Regions from separate parts of the Microbacterium sp. EB106-03-03-XG65 genome, predicted to be linked through region 1. Evidence: predicted binding sites of a transcription regulator. Region 1 holds the regulator's gene; the other holds the start of a gene.

The links. Region 1 encodes LexA, which represses DNA repair genes until DNA is damaged. Its sites were predicted from a motif close to TCGAACANNTGTTCGA; they were not measured.
Region 2: the regulator LexA is predicted to act here: its motif matches at 5,844-5,859, upstream of recA (recombinase RecA).

Annotation. Positions count from the first base shown of each region.
Region 1 is NZ_JBYTEB010000002.1:31,015-38,890, reverse strand. It holds gene AC3WS6_RS13375 (S9 family peptidase) at 1-1,050, opposite strand, end outside; gene lexA (transcriptional repressor LexA) at 1,098-1,784, opposite strand; gene AC3WS6_RS13365 (LysM peptidoglycan-binding domain-containing protein) at 2,065-2,427, shown strand; gene AC3WS6_RS13360 (histidinol-phosphate transaminase) at 2,502-3,596, shown strand; gene hisB (imidazoleglycerol-phosphate dehydratase HisB) at 3,593-4,210, shown strand; gene hisH (imidazole glycerol phosphate synthase subunit HisH) at 4,207-4,845, shown strand; gene AC3WS6_RS13345 (MinD/ParA family ATP-binding protein) at 4,993-6,036, opposite strand; gene priA (bifunctional 1-(5-phosphoribosyl)-5-((5-phosphoribosylamino)methylideneamino)imidazole-4-carboxamide isomerase/phosphoribosylanthranilate isomerase PriA) at 6,651-7,397, shown strand; gene AC3WS6_RS13335 (SseB family protein) at 7,381-7,876, shown strand, end outside.
Region 2 is NZ_JBYTEB010000001.1:2,038,052-2,045,927, forward strand. It holds gene AC3WS6_RS09545 (ribonuclease J) at 1-678, shown strand, start outside; gene AC3WS6_RS09550 (GNAT family N-acetyltransferase) at 749-1,243, shown strand; gene AC3WS6_RS09555 (FtsK/SpoIIIE family DNA translocase) at 1,325-4,045, shown strand; gene pgsA (CDP-diacylglycerol--glycerol-3-phosphate 3-phosphatidyltransferase) at 4,045-4,617, shown strand; gene AC3WS6_RS09565 (CinA family protein) at 4,614-5,096, shown strand; gene AC3WS6_RS09570 (helix-turn-helix domain-containing protein) at 5,238-5,546, shown strand; gene AC3WS6_RS09575 (DUF3046 domain-containing protein) at 5,565-5,789, shown strand; gene recA (recombinase RecA) at 6,056-7,099, shown strand; gene AC3WS6_RS09585 (regulatory protein RecX) at 7,477-7,876, shown strand, end outside.

The DNA of each region.
Region 1 (7,876 bases):
CGGGCCTCCGCCGGTCACGGTGATGACCTCACCGGTGTCGACGTCGACGCACCAGACTCCGGGGGCACCCGCCGAGCTGGTGCCGGACAGCAGCACGGTGGTCCCCGCGACGTCATCGACACTGATGTGGCCGTCGGCGGGGAGCGCGAGAGGATGCGCGGACCCGGACGCGTCGATCAGCACGACCTGGTCGCGGCCCTCGGTGCGCACAGCGACGACCCGGCCGTCGGCAAGCGGGCGGTACCAGCGATTGCCGAGCACCCAGAGGCCGTAGCCGGTGTCGGCGTCATCGGTGGCGGCGAAAGGCTCGGCCGGGCCGAGCGCGGAGACGCCGCGCAGCGCCTGACGGTGCAGGGCCCATCTGCCGGACGGATCGTCGGAGTAGAGGAGCTGGTCGTCCTCGGTCCACTCGGGTTGCAGAGCGGCGCGCGTCGGAAGAGTCGTCGTGTGCTCGCCGTCGGAGACCACGAGCGCTGCACTCTCCCACGGCATCCGGCCCGCGTTCCACTGGACCCACGCGAGCCGGGTGCCGTCGGGCGACAGGGCAGGATGCGCGTAGAAGTCCGCTCCGCTGATGAACGTGCGGATACGCCGGTGGTCGTCGGCTGCGGAGCCGTCGAGCGGGATCTCCACGATGGCTCGCGTATGCGGTTCGGCATCGAGATCCTCTCGCACCGCGAACAGGCGTCCGCCGGCGAGGCGGAGGCCACCGTAGGAGGGGCCTGCGGGCGTCAGCGGCAGGATCACACCGGTGCGCGACATCCGCCTGACCCGTTGGTCTGCCGCATCGACGAAGTAGAGGGTGCCCGCGGGGTCCGCGGTCCAGGACCCGCCACCGTATTCGTGCACCCTCGATCGGGCGCTCCACGGTGCGGGGAGGACCACCTGTCCCGCAGAACTGCGTACGGCGACTCGCCCGCCCTCGGTCGGAACCGACTCTGCCCACCAGATCTCGTCACCGACGAACGCAGCGCCGTCGTATCGCGGGGACGACGCCGCGACGGATGCGGGAGAGAAGGGCGAGGACCAGGAGCCATAGGGCGACGACATGCTTCGACCCTACGGTCAACGCGGCCGGCACCGCATGTGCGGTGCGCTCAGACGGCGCGGAGCACGGCGACGATCTTGCCGAGTATCACGGCCTCATCGCCGAGGATCGGCTCGAACGCCGAGTTGCGCGGAAGCAGCCAGGTGTGGCCGTCGCGGCGCCGGAGAACCTTCACGGTGGCCTCCCCATCGAGCATCGCGGCGACGATCTCACCGTTCTCGGCGCTGCCCTGCGAACGCACGACGACCCAGTCGCCGTCGCAGATCGCCGCGTCGATCATGGACTCGCCCGACACCTTGAGCATGAACAGATCGCCCTTGCCGACCAGCTGTCGGGGGAGCGGGAAGATCTCTTCGACCTGCTGGTCGGCGGTGATCGGCACGCCTGCGGCGATCCTGCCGACGAGGGGCACGAGAGCGGCATCGCCGACGGGCGTCGCGATGTCGGCGGGGTTCTCGCCGCTCGCGCCGGGAAGATCGATCAGCACCTCCATCGCGCGCGTCTTGCCGGGGTCACGGCGCAGGTACCCGCTCAGTTCGAGCTGGCCGAGCTGATGCGTGACGCTCGAGAGCGACTTGAGTCCGACCGCATCGCCGATCTCCCGCATGCTCGGCGGGTAGCCGTAGCGGCTGATCGACGTCTGGATGACCTCGAGGATCGCCATCTGCTTCGGGCTCAGGCTCTTCCGACGGCGAGTGCGCGGAGCCTCTGACTCGGTGGCGGCGTTGTCGCTCATGATGCTCCTCAGGTGTCGACCCGGCGTCTCGGTTCGAATGTCGGTGGCCCGTGGTGGGGTGTTGCTATCGAAACCGTATCCGAGAAACGCAGCGATGGGGAATATCTGTTCGAGCGTGTCGGTTCTTTTCCGGAGCGGGTTTCGAAGAAGTCTTGACACACATTCGAATTCGAAGATACCTTCGGAACGTAGCTTCGCATTCACGGCTCCCGGCCGAGTCGCGAATGCGAACGCTACGCCACCTTCACCGCCCAGCGCGGGAGCAGCAGAGGAGCACGACATGAGCACCATCACCTTCAGCACCGCAGCCATCGTCCCGGCAGTGCCGACGACGCGCCTCCGGCTGACGGCGCGCGGTCGTCGAGTCGTGCTGGCGCTGGCGGCGCTGCCGCTCGCGGCAGGCGTCGCCTTCGGCGCACTCAGCGGCGGCAATGCGATCGCCTCGAACGACGATGTCGCGGTGGCGTCTTTCGAGACCGTCACGGTGATGCCGGGGGACACGCTCTGGTCGATCGCCGAGAGCATCGCGCCGAAGGCAGATCCGCGCGACGTGATCGGTGACATCACGCGACTCAACCTGCTCCAGGGTGGCGCTCTGCAGATCGGCGAAGAGCTGGCCATCCCGGCGCAGTACTCGGAGTGACCATCGGCGCCGTGCCGACCAGCCGCACATCTTCGATGTCACGCTGAATGACTGCCCTCCAGACGCGGCCTACCATGGGAAGGGTGACCGTTTCACTTGCAGACCTCCCTCTTCGTGACGACCTCCGCGGACTCACCCCATACGGTGCCCCGCAGGCTCCGCTCCCGATCGCTCTGAACGTCAACGAGAACACGCACCCCGTTCCCGATGCTGTCTCGAGCGACATCCTCGACGACATCGCCGTGGCTCTGCGTGACGTGAACCGCTATCCCGACCGCGAGTTCACCACTCTGCGAGAGGCGTTCGCGCGTTACCTCGGCCACGGCCTCGAGCCGGAGCAGATCTGGGCCGGGAACGGCTCGAACGAGGTTCTGCAGCACATCATGCAGGCGTTCGCGGGGCCTGGGCGCACCGTCTACGGGTTCGCGCCCACGTACTCGATGTATCCGCTGATCTCGCAGGGGACGGGTGCCCGCTGGGTCGCCGGCGCGCGCCAGCCCGACTACACGATCACCCCCGACGAGGCGGCCGCACAGGTGGCCGCTGCGGATCCCGACGTGATCCTGCTCTGCTCGCCGAACAATCCGACGGGCACCCCTATGGGGCTCGATGTGATCGAAGCCGTATACGAGGCGTCACGGGGCATAGTGGTCGTCGATGAGGCCTATCAGGAGTTCGCCCCGCGCGATGCTCCTTCAGCCCTCTCTCTGCTCGATGGGCGGCCCCGTCTCGCGGTGTCTCGCACGATGAGCAAGGCGTTCGCGTTCGCGGGCGCCCGCGTCGGGTATCTCGCTGCGGATCCGGCGTTCATCGATGCTCTGCGTCTGGTGAGGCTGCCCTATCACCTCAGCGCCCTGACACAGGCTGCGGCTGTCGCCGCGCTGCGGAATGCCGACGTGATGCTCGGGATGGTGGACGAGATCGTCGAGCAGCGCGATCGCATCACGGCGACCCTCGAGGCGCTCGGCTACACGCCGCATGAGACCTGGTCGAACTTCGTGCTCTTCGGAGGGGTGTCCGACCCCAAGGCTGTGTGGCAGCAGCTGTACGACCGCGGCGTGCTGGTGCGCGACGTGGGCATCCCGGGGCACCTCCGGGTCACCGCCGGCACGGAAGCGGAGACCACCGCGTTCCTCGATGCGCTGGCCTCGATAGGATCGGCTTCATGAGCAGCACCACTCGCACTGCACGCGCGGCCTCGCGCGTCCGCAGCACCTCGGAGTCCACCGTCGAGCTCGAGCTGAATCTCGACGGCACTGGCGCGAGCCACATCGACACCTCGGTGCCGTTCTTCGACCACATGCTCACGGCTTTCGCGAAGCACTCGCTCACCGATCTGACGGTGCGAGCCTCCGGCGACACTCAGATCGACGCGCACCACACTGTCGAGGACATCTCGATCGTGCTCGGTCAGGCGATCCGCGAAGCGCTCGGCGACAAGTCCGGCATCTCACGCTACGGCGACGCGCTCGTTCCGCTCGACGAAGCTCTTGCGCAAGCGGTGGTCGACATCTCGGGGCGTCCTTACCTCGTGCACACGGGCGAGCCCGCAGGGTTCGAGCACCACCTGATCGGCGGGCACTTCACCGGTTCGCTCGTGCGTCACTCGTTCGAGGCGATCACGTTCAACGCCGGCCTCACCGTACATGTGCGCGTGCTGGGCGGACGTGACCCGCATCACATCGCCGAGGCCGAATACAAGGCCTTCGCCCGCGCATTCCGCCAAGCCAAGGCGCTCGATCCCCTCGTCGACGGCATCCCCTCGACCAAGGGCGCGCTATGAGTCGCGCACCCAAGGTCGCGGTCTTCGACTATGAGTCGGGTAACGTCCACTCCGCGGTGAAGGCGCTCGTCGCCGCGGGCGCCGACGCCGTGCTGACGCGCGATCGCACGGAGGCGCTCGAGGCCGACGGTCTCGTCGTGCCGGGGGTGGGCGCGTTCCAGGCTGTGCGAGATGCGCTGTACGCCCACGGCGGCGACGAGATCATCGACCGGCGGCTCGCCGGCGGTCGTCCCGTGCTCGGAATCTGCGTCGGCATGCAGGTTCTCTTCGCGCACGGGGTGGAGCGGGGCCACGACTCCGAGGGTCTCGGCGAATGGCCGGGCGCCGTCACAGAGCTCAACGCTCCGGTACTGCCCCACATGGGATGGAACACGGTTACACCCGGTACCGAGTCGGTGCTCTTCAACGGCATCGAGAACGAGCGGTTCTACTTCGTCCACTCGTATGCCGCGCAGTCGTGGGAGCTCGACGTCATCCCGCCGTTCCCGCAGCCGGTGCTGACGTGGGCGACATACGGCGACCCCTTCCTGGCCGCCGTCGAGAACGGACCGCTCTCGGCGACGCAATTCCATCCGGAGAAGTCTGGCGAGGCAGGCATCCAGCTGCTGCGCAACTGGGTCGACAGCCTGCGCTGACCCCCGCCGGCCGGCGCGGAAAAGGCGACGGCCCGCGCGGAAAAGGCGACGGCCCGTGCAAGACAGGCGACGGCCTGCGCGCAACAGGCGGACTCCCGCTGACGCGACGACCGGTCGGCGCGCGCTTCGAGCTCGATCCTTCGTGTGTCAGAAGCCGCGTGCGACCGCGGCGGCGGCCGACAGCCACGCTCGCTGCGTCGGGTCTGCGAGGGCGCGCAGTCGCAGGTGTCCGTCGACCATCTCTCGATCGAACGGGATCGCGACGACTTCACGGGCCAGCGAGCTGTAGCCTCCGACGACGTCTGCGACGTCTGCCGGTGATGCCTTCGGATCTGCCTGGCTGACCACCACGACGGACTCGCGGGCGAGGCGCGCAGACCGTTCGTCGCGGTCCTCGAGCGCCTCAAGGAGCAGGGCCCCGGCTTCCGCGTGATCATCCCGCGTCGTGGTGGCCACGACGAGCTGATCGGCGAGATCGATCATCCGCAGCCACATCGGGTCGGACTCGTCGTTGCCGGAGTCGATGATGATCAGGCGATAGAACTTGGCTGCTACCGCGTGGATCGAATCGACGTCCGCGGGGCTGAGACGATTCTCGTGTGCGAGTCGGATGGGCTTCGAACGGAGGACGTCGTACTTCTCCTGCGGCTGGTGATGCACGAAGTGTGCAAGATCGGCCGACTGGCCCTGGGCGCCGAGGAGGCGCTGGGTCTGCGGCAGCAGCTCGAGCAGGGTGCGATCGTGCGCGCCCGTCTCTGTGCGCCAGCCCAGCGTGCCTCGCGTCTGGTTGTTGTCCCAGGCGAGGACCCCTGCTCCTCCGTACTGGGCGAAGACGGCCGACAGAAGCACGGTGGTGGGGGTCTTCCCGGCGCCGCCCTTGCCGTTGACGACGGCGACTGTGCGAGGACCAGGCCAGTGCATACCGACCGCGTGCTCATCGTCGCGGATCGCGCGCTCTCGAGCGTTCGGCCCGAGTGAGAAGCCCACGCGGTTGAGCAGGCCACGACCACCGACGCGAGCCGGCTCCTCCCGGCGTTCCTGTTGGAGGAAGGACGGGCGCTCGACGCCCTGCTCCCGCTGCACGCGCCGCGACGACGCGGCGGGAGCTGCGGATGCTGCCGGCGTGGCGGGCGAGGCGGGCGAGGCGGGTGCGGTGGGCGAGACCGCCGGGGTCGATGGAGTCGATGGCACCGCGGCGGCACCGAGCGGTGGGTCAGGCAGCGGGGAAGGCTGCGGTGGCGCAACGGGCTCGGCGTCGAAGGCGGGGGCCGGCGCAGCGCTCGGAGCGTCGCCGGGCGCGCGGGGGGCTGGGGGAATGCTGACGGGCGCGGTGCGGGGGACGGGCGGCACGGGTGTTGCGGATTCCGCGGAAGAGGCGGTGCGTGACGCCGACTCGGCAGAGAAGGGCTGGGCATCCGGTCGTGGAGGAACCGGAGGCGCGACGACCGGCGGGGGAGTGATGCGGGCTGCTGATGCTGCTGCGCGGGTGGCCGGAGCGGGTGTCGGCGCGGGCGGCGCTACAGGCACGGACGGACGGTCGCTCGCATTCGAGGCGGGTGGCACAGGCGGGATGGACTCCGGAGCCTCGGGAGGCATCGGGTTCCCTCGCCGAAGAGGTCCACCGCCTCGGGGTTCCGCATCGCGCACCATGGGGTATCTCCTCACCGACCGGACAGGTGTGTCTTCGAGGCTACCGCGTGGCGCCCTGTGTTCTCAGCGGTCATCGTTTTGGAGTGGGCGGATGCGAAGGCTAATGTCGACTCTCGTGCCGACGAATCGGCCCTTCCATCTCACCTGAGGACGTCATGAACGACTTCGCGCAGTCTCCCTCGCTCACCCTTCTCCCCGCCGTCGATGTCGCCGGCGGCAAGGCTGTCCGGCTCACCCAGGGGGAGGCGGGCACGGAGACGAGCTACGGCGACCCGCTCGACGCGGCGGGCGAATGGGTCGCGCAGGGCGCAGAGTGGATCCATCTGGTGGATCTCGATGCGGCTTTCGGGCGCGGCAGCAATGCGTCCATCCTCCGCAAGGTCATTAAGCAGTTCCGGGGCGTGAACATCGAGCTCTCCGGTGGTATCCGCGACGATGCGACGCTCGAAGCCGCCCTCGAGAGCGGCGCGACGCGGATCAACCTCGGCACCGCAGCGCTGGAGAACCCGGAGTGGGCCGCCGACGTGATCGGTCGCTACGGCGAAGCGATCGCGGTGGGCCTCGACGTGCGTGGCACGACCCTCGCCGCTCGCGGCTGGACCAAGGACGGCGGTGACCTCTGGGAGGTTCTGGACCGTCTGGAGGATGCCGGCTGCAGCCGCTACGTCGTCACCGACGTCACGAAGGACGGCACTCTCCAGGGCCCGAACCTCGAGCTTCTGCGTGAGATGACGTCCCGTACGCCGAAGCCCGTCGTCGCATCAGGAGGCATCTCCAGCCTCGACGACATCGCCTCACTGCGCGAGCTCGTTCCGCTCGGGGTCGAGGGAGCGATCGTCGGCAAGGCGCTGTACGCCGGTGCCTTCACGCTGGCTGAGGCTCTGGATGTCGCAGGGCACTGACGACGCCTGCGGGCACGGTCACGATCCGGAGAAGCCGGGAGACGAGGGGCTGCACGGCTCGGTGTCGGGCGGTCGCGGCGACTCCGCCGGTGTGCCCTGGGAAGGGCGCAGCTTCGAGTCGAATCCGCACGCTGCCGACGACGGGTCTGCGGACCCCGCACTCCTCGCTGCTCTCCTTCGGTTCCGCTCCGGTGACGGATCCCAGAGCGAGGTCGTGGATGCGTTCCGCACAGCTCGTGTGCTGATCCCCCTCATCGCGGAGAAGGGCGAGGAGGGCGTCGCGCCCAGCGGGCTCGCGGTGGACAAGACCCAGGAGCTGTCGATCGTGACGGTGGCGGCGCCTGACGGCCGCCGTGTGCAGCCCGTGTTCTCCTCGGTCGACGCCATGCGGCGATGGGATGCCGGAGCGCGTCCGATCCCGGTCGACGCGACGCGTGTCGCGCTCGCAGCCTCCGCCGAGGACACCGATCTCATCGTGC
Region 2 (7,876 bases), on a different contig from region 1:
ATCCTGGCGTCCAGCCTCATCCCCGGAAACGAGAACGCCGTCTACCGCGTGATCGACGGTCTCACCAAGCTCGGCGCGAACGTCGTGCACAAGGCGAACGCCAAGGTGCACGTGTCGGGTCACGCGGCCGCGGGCGAGCTCATCTACTGCTACAACATCCTCCGGCCGAAGAACGTGCTGCCCGTTCATGGTGAGTACCGCCATCTGATCGCCAACGCCAAGCTCGCGCAGGACACCGGCATCGACGCCGAGCGCACGATCATCGCTTCGAACGGAACGGTGATCGACCTGAAGGACGGAGACGCGCGCGTCGCCGGCCAGCTCGATCTCGGATTCGTCTACGTCGACGGCTCGACTGTCGGAGCGATCACGGATGCCGACCTCAAGGACCGCAGGATCCTCGCGGAGGAGGGGTTCGTCTCGGTCATCGTCGTGGTCGACGCCCAGACCGGGCGGATCATCTCGGGGCCCGAGATCCATGCGCGGGGAATCGCCGAGGACGACTCCGTCTTCGACGATGTCACGCCGAAGATCGTCGCGGCTCTCAGAGAGGCATCGGGCAACGGCGTGCGCGACACCCACGCGCTGTCTCAGGTGATTCGCAGGACGATCGGTCGCTGGGTCAACCAGAAGCTGCGACGTCGTCCGATGATCGTTCCGCTCGTCATCGAGGCCTGAGCCTCGGGTGGGCTGCGCACTCACAGCCCACCGACACGAGCCCGAAACGAGAGCGTCCTACCCTCAGGGCATGACGGACGCGTTCTCGATCCGGCCGGCCGTTCAGTCGGACGGAAGCTTTCTCGGCGACATGGTCGTCGAGGCGGCGAACTGGCGCGCGGGTGGGGCGCGTGCGCGGCATGAGATCCTCACCGCCGTCGAGCACCGCAGGTATCTCTCGGGATGGATGCGTCCGGCGGACGCGGGGTTCGTCGCCGTGGATCCAGGCGGGCGATCGATCGGCGCGGCGTGGTACCGGATGCTGTCGCAGGACGATCCCGGCTTCGGCTTCGTCGGCACCGCGGTGCCCGAGCTCATCATCGGTGTCCAGCCGATCTGGAGAGCGCACGGTGTCGGACGCACCCTACTGCGTCGGCTCCTGGTCCACGCCGCGGAGCAGGGGCATCCTCGGATCAGCCTCAGCGTCGAGCAGGACAACTTCGCACGGACGCTGTACCGCTCCGAGGGGTTCGTCGTCTCGAGCACGGCCTCGGGCCGCGACACGATGGTGCATCGGATGTCCTGAGTGCTGTCACATGCGTGAGCAAGACCGCGGAAGGCCGCGTCATTGCGGGCTTTTGTCTGTGGCTGGACGTAACGTGAGAGCATGGCCAGGAGCACCACGAAATCAGCGCGCGCGTCTGACAGCGCAGCGCCACGGCCCAAGCGCCAGACTGCACCCAAGGCCCAGGCCGCGCCGAAGAAGTACATCGACGAGATCGACAAGCCCCCGGTGATCGTCCGCGCCTGGAGCGCGATCGCGCACGGTGTCGGCGGGATGTTCCGCGCCTTCGGCCCGGAAACCCTCGAGAAAGACGACCGTCGCGACGGGTTCCCCCTGCTGCTGGTCGTCCTCGCCATCGCCGGCGCCGTGAACGAATGGTTCTTCATCGGCAACGAGGTCGCGACGAACATCAGCGCCTACTCGGTGGGACTCCTGATCGGTCGCATGGCTTTCATCTTCCCCGTCCTGCTGCTGTTCCTGGCCGGGTGGCTTTTCCGACACCCGTCCTCGGTGCACGACAACGGGCGGATCGGCATCGGTTTCGGGCTTCTGATGGTCACGCTCGCCGGCTTCTGCCACATAGCCGGAGGACTCCCGCAGCCGCAACAGGGGATGGTCGCTCTGAGCGCCGCCGGCGGGCTCTTCGGCTGGATCCTCGGTCAGCCGTTGAGCTACCTCACGACGATTCCGGCCTATATCGTCCTGTCTCTGCTGGCGGTTCTGAGCCTGCTGATCCTCACGAAGACGCCGCCGAACCGCATCGGCCAGCGCCTCGGTGACCTGTACGCCTGGATGTTCGACGCGGAGCGCGTCGAGAAGCCGGCGAAGGATGCCGCTGCGATCGACGAGGCGGACAAGGTCGACGATCCCGACGTGCTGCCGTGGTGGCGACGCAACAAGACGGGCCGTGAAGAAGACCCGGACGAGGGAACTCTCGGTTCTGACGACATCACGGCGCTCCTGACCACGACCGATGCCACCCCGGCGTACGACCAGGCAGTGACGGTCGTGAACCCCGCTGTGGCATCGGACGCCGCGACCGAGGTCCTCTCGGACGTGCGATCGGTCACCGATGCGCTCGCGGAGCAGCAGACCACGGCCCTGTTGGATGACGAGTCCGACACGGGCGAGATGCCTGAACTGCCGGGACTCGATGGATTCGGCACCGACGGCCCGGGGGAGAGGGGACCGCAGGCTCCGGTCGCCCCGTACATCCTGCCGTCGCCGGGTGTGCTCGCCGAGGGGCCGCCGTCCGTGGCACGGTCAGAGGCCAATGACCGTATCGTCGAACAGATCACAAGCGTCCTCTCGCAGTTCAACGTCGACGCCAAGGTCACGGGCTTCTCTCGCGGCCCCACGGTGACGCAGTACGAGGTCGAGGTCGGCCACGGCGTCAAGGTCGAGAAGATCCTTCAGCTGAGCAACAACTTCGCCTATGCCGTCGCGTCGAACGACGTGCGCATTCTGTCGCCGATCCCCGGCAAGAGCGCGATCGGCATCGAGATTCCCAACACCGATCGCGAGACGGTCGCGCTCGGCGACGTGCTGCGCTCCCAGGCCGCGCTGAAGAACACCCATCCGCTGACCATCGGCGTGGGAAAGGATGTGGGCGGGAACTTCGTCACCGCGAACCTCGCCAAGATGCCGCACCTTCTGGTCGCCGGATCCACCGGCTCCGGAAAGTCGAGCTTCGTGAACTCGATGATCACCAGCCTTCTCATGCGCGCCCGTCCGTCCGACGTCCGTATGGTGCTGATTGACCCGAAGCGCGTCGAGCTCACGAGTTACGCCGGCGTCCCGCATCTGATCACCCCCATCATCACGAACCCCAAGAAAGCCGCCGAGGCTCTCCAGTGGGTCGTGAAGGAGATGGACATGCGGTACGACGACCTCGCATCGTTCGGCTTCCGTCACATCGACGACTTCAACCGCGCCGTGCGCGCGGGAGAGGTCGAGGTTCCGGTCGGCAGCGAAAGAGTCCTGAAGCCGTATCCCTACCTTCTCGTCGTCGTCGATGAGCTCGCAGACCTCATGATGGTCGCGCCGCGCGACGTCGAGGACTCGATCGTGCGTATCACGCAGCTCGCCCGTGCATCCGGGATCCACCTGGTGCTCGCGACGCAGCGACCGAGCGTCGACGTGGTCACGGGGCTCATCAAGGCGAACGTTCCTTCACGTCTGGCCTTCGCCGTGACGAGCGTCACCGACAGTCGCGTGATCCTCGACAGCCCCGGTGCCGACAAGCTCATCGGCCAGGGCGACGCGCTGTTCTCGCCCATGGGATCGTCGAAGCCCTTCCGTCTGCAGGGTGCGTGGGTCGATGAGAAGGAGATCGATGCGGTCGTCAAGCATGTGACCCGCCAGGCGCGTCCGGATTACCGCTCGGACGTGGCGGAAGCGATGGAGCCGGCCAAGAAGAAAGAGGTCGACGAGGACATCGGTGACGATCTGGAGCTTCTCCTCGCGGCGGCCGAACTCATCATCTCGTCGCAGTTCGGATCCACGTCGATGCTGCAGCGCAAACTGCGCGTCGGCTTCGCGAAGGCGGGTCGCCTCATGGACTTGCTGGAGTCGCGCGAGATCGTCGGGCCCTCCGAGGGATCCAAGGCGCGCGACGTGCTGGCCACCGTCGAGCAGCTGCCGCAGGTGATGGCGAAGCTCCGCGGCGAGGACGCCCCCGCAGCCCCGTCGCCCTCATCCGGCGCCGCAGCACCTGTCGCGGGACCGGTCGCACACGACCCCGTCGATGCTCAGTTCGAGGGGCTCCCCGTGGTGGAGGCCGAGAGTGACGACGACGCCTGGGGATTGACGGGGCGCGACTGATGGCCATCCCACGGCAGTTGCCCAACGCGATCACGGTGGCGCGGATCCCACTCGCCGTGGTGTTCTTCGTGCTGCTGCTCCTCGGCGGCACATACGGCCTCAGCGACATCGCGGTGCGCTGGGTCGCCGCGATCCTCTTCATCGTCGCGATCTCCACCGATTGGGTGGACGGCTACCTCGCACGGCGTTACGAGATCGTCAGTGATTTCGGCAAGCTCTGGGATCCGATCGCGGACAAGCTGCTGACCGGCGCCGGATTCATCGGACTCGCGGTGCTCGGCGAGTTGAACTGGTGGATAGTGGTCGTGATCCTGGTGCGGGAGTGGGGGATCACGATCCATCGCCTGGTCGTGGCGAGGGAGCATGTCGTCGCCGCAGCATGGATGGGCAAGGTCAAGACCGCCGTTCAAGCCGTCGCCCTGTCGTGGGCGGTGCTCCCGCTGCACGTCGTCATCGGCCTCGGTCCGTGGGTGTTGATCACGACCGTTCTGATGGTCCTCGCGCTCATCCTCACCGTTGCGAGCGGCATCGACTACATCGTCGCGCAGGTGCGTGGAGCGCGTAGCCGGTGACCGTCGCCACCGCCCCTCTTGCCGCGCTCGCGGAACGCGGGTGGACGTTGGGCGTGGCTGAGTCGCTCACGGGCGGCGCGGTCTCGGCGGCGCTCGTCTCCGTACCCGGCGCATCCGCAGTACTCCTCGGTGCGGTCGTGGCGTATGCGACGCCGGTGAAGCATTCGCTGCTGGGCGTGGACGAGGCCCTGCTTCACTCCGGCGGTCCCGTGCAGGCCGATGTCGCGCTGCAGATGGCGGATGGCGTGCGCGCGGCTGTTCGCGTGGACGAACGGCCCGCAGACGTGGGGATCGCCACCACAGGGATCGCCGGCCCGGGTTCCCCGGACGGACAGCCGGTGGGCACAGTGCACGTCGCTGTGGTGACCCCGACGTCGATGCGGTGTCGATCGTTCGTCTTCCGTGGCGACCGCGACGAGATCAGAGCCCAGGCGACGGATGCGGTGCTGACTCTGCTCGACAGCGTGGTGCGGGAATAGTCGTCGGCATCGCATGGTTTATCTCTTCGTGCTCACACCGAAAGCACAGCGTCAAAAGGTAGGTTCTGTGAAGGTCAGTACGGCTAGACTGGCGATTCGACCGGGGGAAGCCCCGAGAGAGCGATCTGGGAGGAGGTTCCGATGATTCTCGTACGACAGGAAATCGGCGACGTGTTGAGAGACTTCCGCCTGCAGAAGGGACGCACTCTCCGCCAGGTCGCGAGCAAGGCCTCGGTTGCGCTCGGATACCTCAGTGAGGTCGAGCGGGGACAGAAAGAAGCTTCGAGCGAGATCCTCGCCTCTGTGGCTGACGCTCTCGACGTCCCCATCTCGACCATCATGCGCGAGGTCGGCGACCGCATCTCTGTTCTCGAGGGAATCCAGGTGTTCCCCGACGTCGTTCCCGACGACCTCGTGGCCTCGGTCGAACCCGAGCTCTCGCTCCACTGAACCGAAGCGTTCGTTCCGATGCGTCGAAGTGAATTCCTTCGCGCCGTCGACGCCGAGTTCGGATCGCGCGGGTCGTCGCTCATCAGCGACCTCGTGTTGACCCAGCTGGGTGGTCGCACCGCCGAAGCCGCCCTCGACGACGGCGTGCAGCCTCGCGACATCTGGCTCGCGCTGTGCGTCGAAGCCGAGGTGCCCCTGGAACGTCGTCACGGCGCCGGGCGCCTCGAGCCGCGCCGTCACTGACCCGTGGCCTTCTTCAGGGCCCGGGGCTGCCGACACGAGACATTCGGCGTGTCGTCGAATATCTGTTCGAAATCGGCGTAGTCTTCTGCACAAGTGGTTCAGAGTTTTCGTCATCCCCGTTACTTGGGTGCTCACGACGCAATGTCGGTGGCTCCTCGTACGGTGAAGACAAGCCGAAGAGCTATACGCCTTGTCGGAGAGTTCCGCCCAACCGGGAGGACCGCGACAGCCTACAGGCGGCCCCACGCGAGCATAAGGAGCACGTCATGCCATCACCCGCTGACCGCGAGAAGTCCCTCGAGACCGCACTCGCTCAGATCGATCGTCAGTTCGGAAAGGGCTCGGTCATGCGGCTGGGCAGTGACGAGCGTGCGCCCGTCGCCGTCATCCCGACCGGCTCCATCGCTCTCGACGTCGCACTCGGTGTCGGCGGCCTTCCGCGCGGCCGAATCGTCGAGATCTACGGCCCTGAGTCCTCCGGTAAGACGACGCTCACGCTGCACGCGATCGCGAATGCTCAGCGTGCCGGCGGCATCGCGGCGTTCATCGATGCCGAGCACGCGCTCGACCCCGACTACGCGCAGAAGCTCGGTGTCGATATCGACGCCCTTCTCGTCTCCCAGCCCGACACGGGTGAGCAGGCGCTCGAGATCGCTGACATGCTCGTGCGTTCCGGCGCGATCGACCTCATCGTGATCGACTCCGTCGCCGCCCTCGTGCCGCGCGCTGAGATCGAGGGCGAGATGGGAGACTCCCACGTGGGTCTGCAGGCCCGACTGATGTCTCAGGCCCTGCGAAAGCTCACGGGTGGGCTCAACCAGACCAACACGACGATGATCTTCATCAACCAGCTCCGCGAGAAGATCGGCGTGTTCTTCGGATCGCCCGAGACGACGGCCGGCGGAAAGGCACTGAAGTTCTACGCGTCGGTCCGCATGGACATCCGTCGCATCGAGACGCTGAAGGACGGCACCGATGCGGTCGGTAACCGCACCAGGGTCAAGGTCGTGAAGAACAAGATGGCACCGCCGTTCAAGCAGGCCGAATTCGACATCCTCTACGGGGTCGGTATCTCTCGCGAGGGCAGCCTGATCGACTTCGGCGTCGAGCACGGAATCGTGAAGAAGTCGGGCTCCTGGTACACCTATGACGGCGATCAGCTCGGTCAGGGTAAAGAGAACGCACGGTCCTTCCTGCTCAAGAACCCCGACGTCGCGTTGGCGATCGAGACGCAGATCAAGCAGAAGCTCGGGATCGGCGGCGCTGTCGAAGCCCCGGCTGACGAGCTGGCCGAGCGTCGCCCGGCCTGATCATGGTCAATCGTGAAGACGGGAGCGAGTCCGAGCGGCTCGCTCCCGTCATTCCACTCTTCGGAGCCACCGCGTCAGCCGTAAGCGACTCGTCGACTCCTCGACCGCCGGACACAGCTGACGCTGCAGGGGAGCCCGATGGTGCAACTGCGGTCGACTTCGCACGATGGCGTTCCGTATCGAAAGTCGAAGAACCCAGCGTCGGGGCGCGCGCGCTCGACGCATACACGGATTCCGACGGCTCTCCGAGCGATCGGCATCCTGCTCGCGGCGGGTCCCGTTCCGCGCCCCGACTGCGGGCGGTCGAGCGGACCGATCAGCACGACGGCGCCGGCTCGGCGCTCAGTGCAGCAGCGCTGCAGGAGACTGCAGAAGAGGTGCTCGTTCGAAAGCTGCGCACCCGCTCGCTGTCGATCTCCGAGGCCCGTCTCATTCTTCGAGGTTTCGAGCGCGAGGGCGGACGCCTCGACTCCGAGCAGATCGACGATGTGATCGATGATTTCTGTCGACGCGGCTACCTTGATGACCGTGTGTTGGCTGAGCAGCTGATCACGGCCGGCGTCGAGCGCAAGGGGCAGGGACGGGTCGCCCTGTCGCGGGCGCTGGCGCAGCGTGGCCTCTCCCGTGACGTGATCGATGCTGCGCTCTCCGATCTTCCCGACGACGACGCCGCGCGAGCCCTGGAGTTTGCGCGTGGCAAGGCGTCGTCCCTCGCTCGGCTCGATCACGACACGGCTCTTCGTCGCCTCGTGGGGCAGCTCGCACGTCGTGGCTACA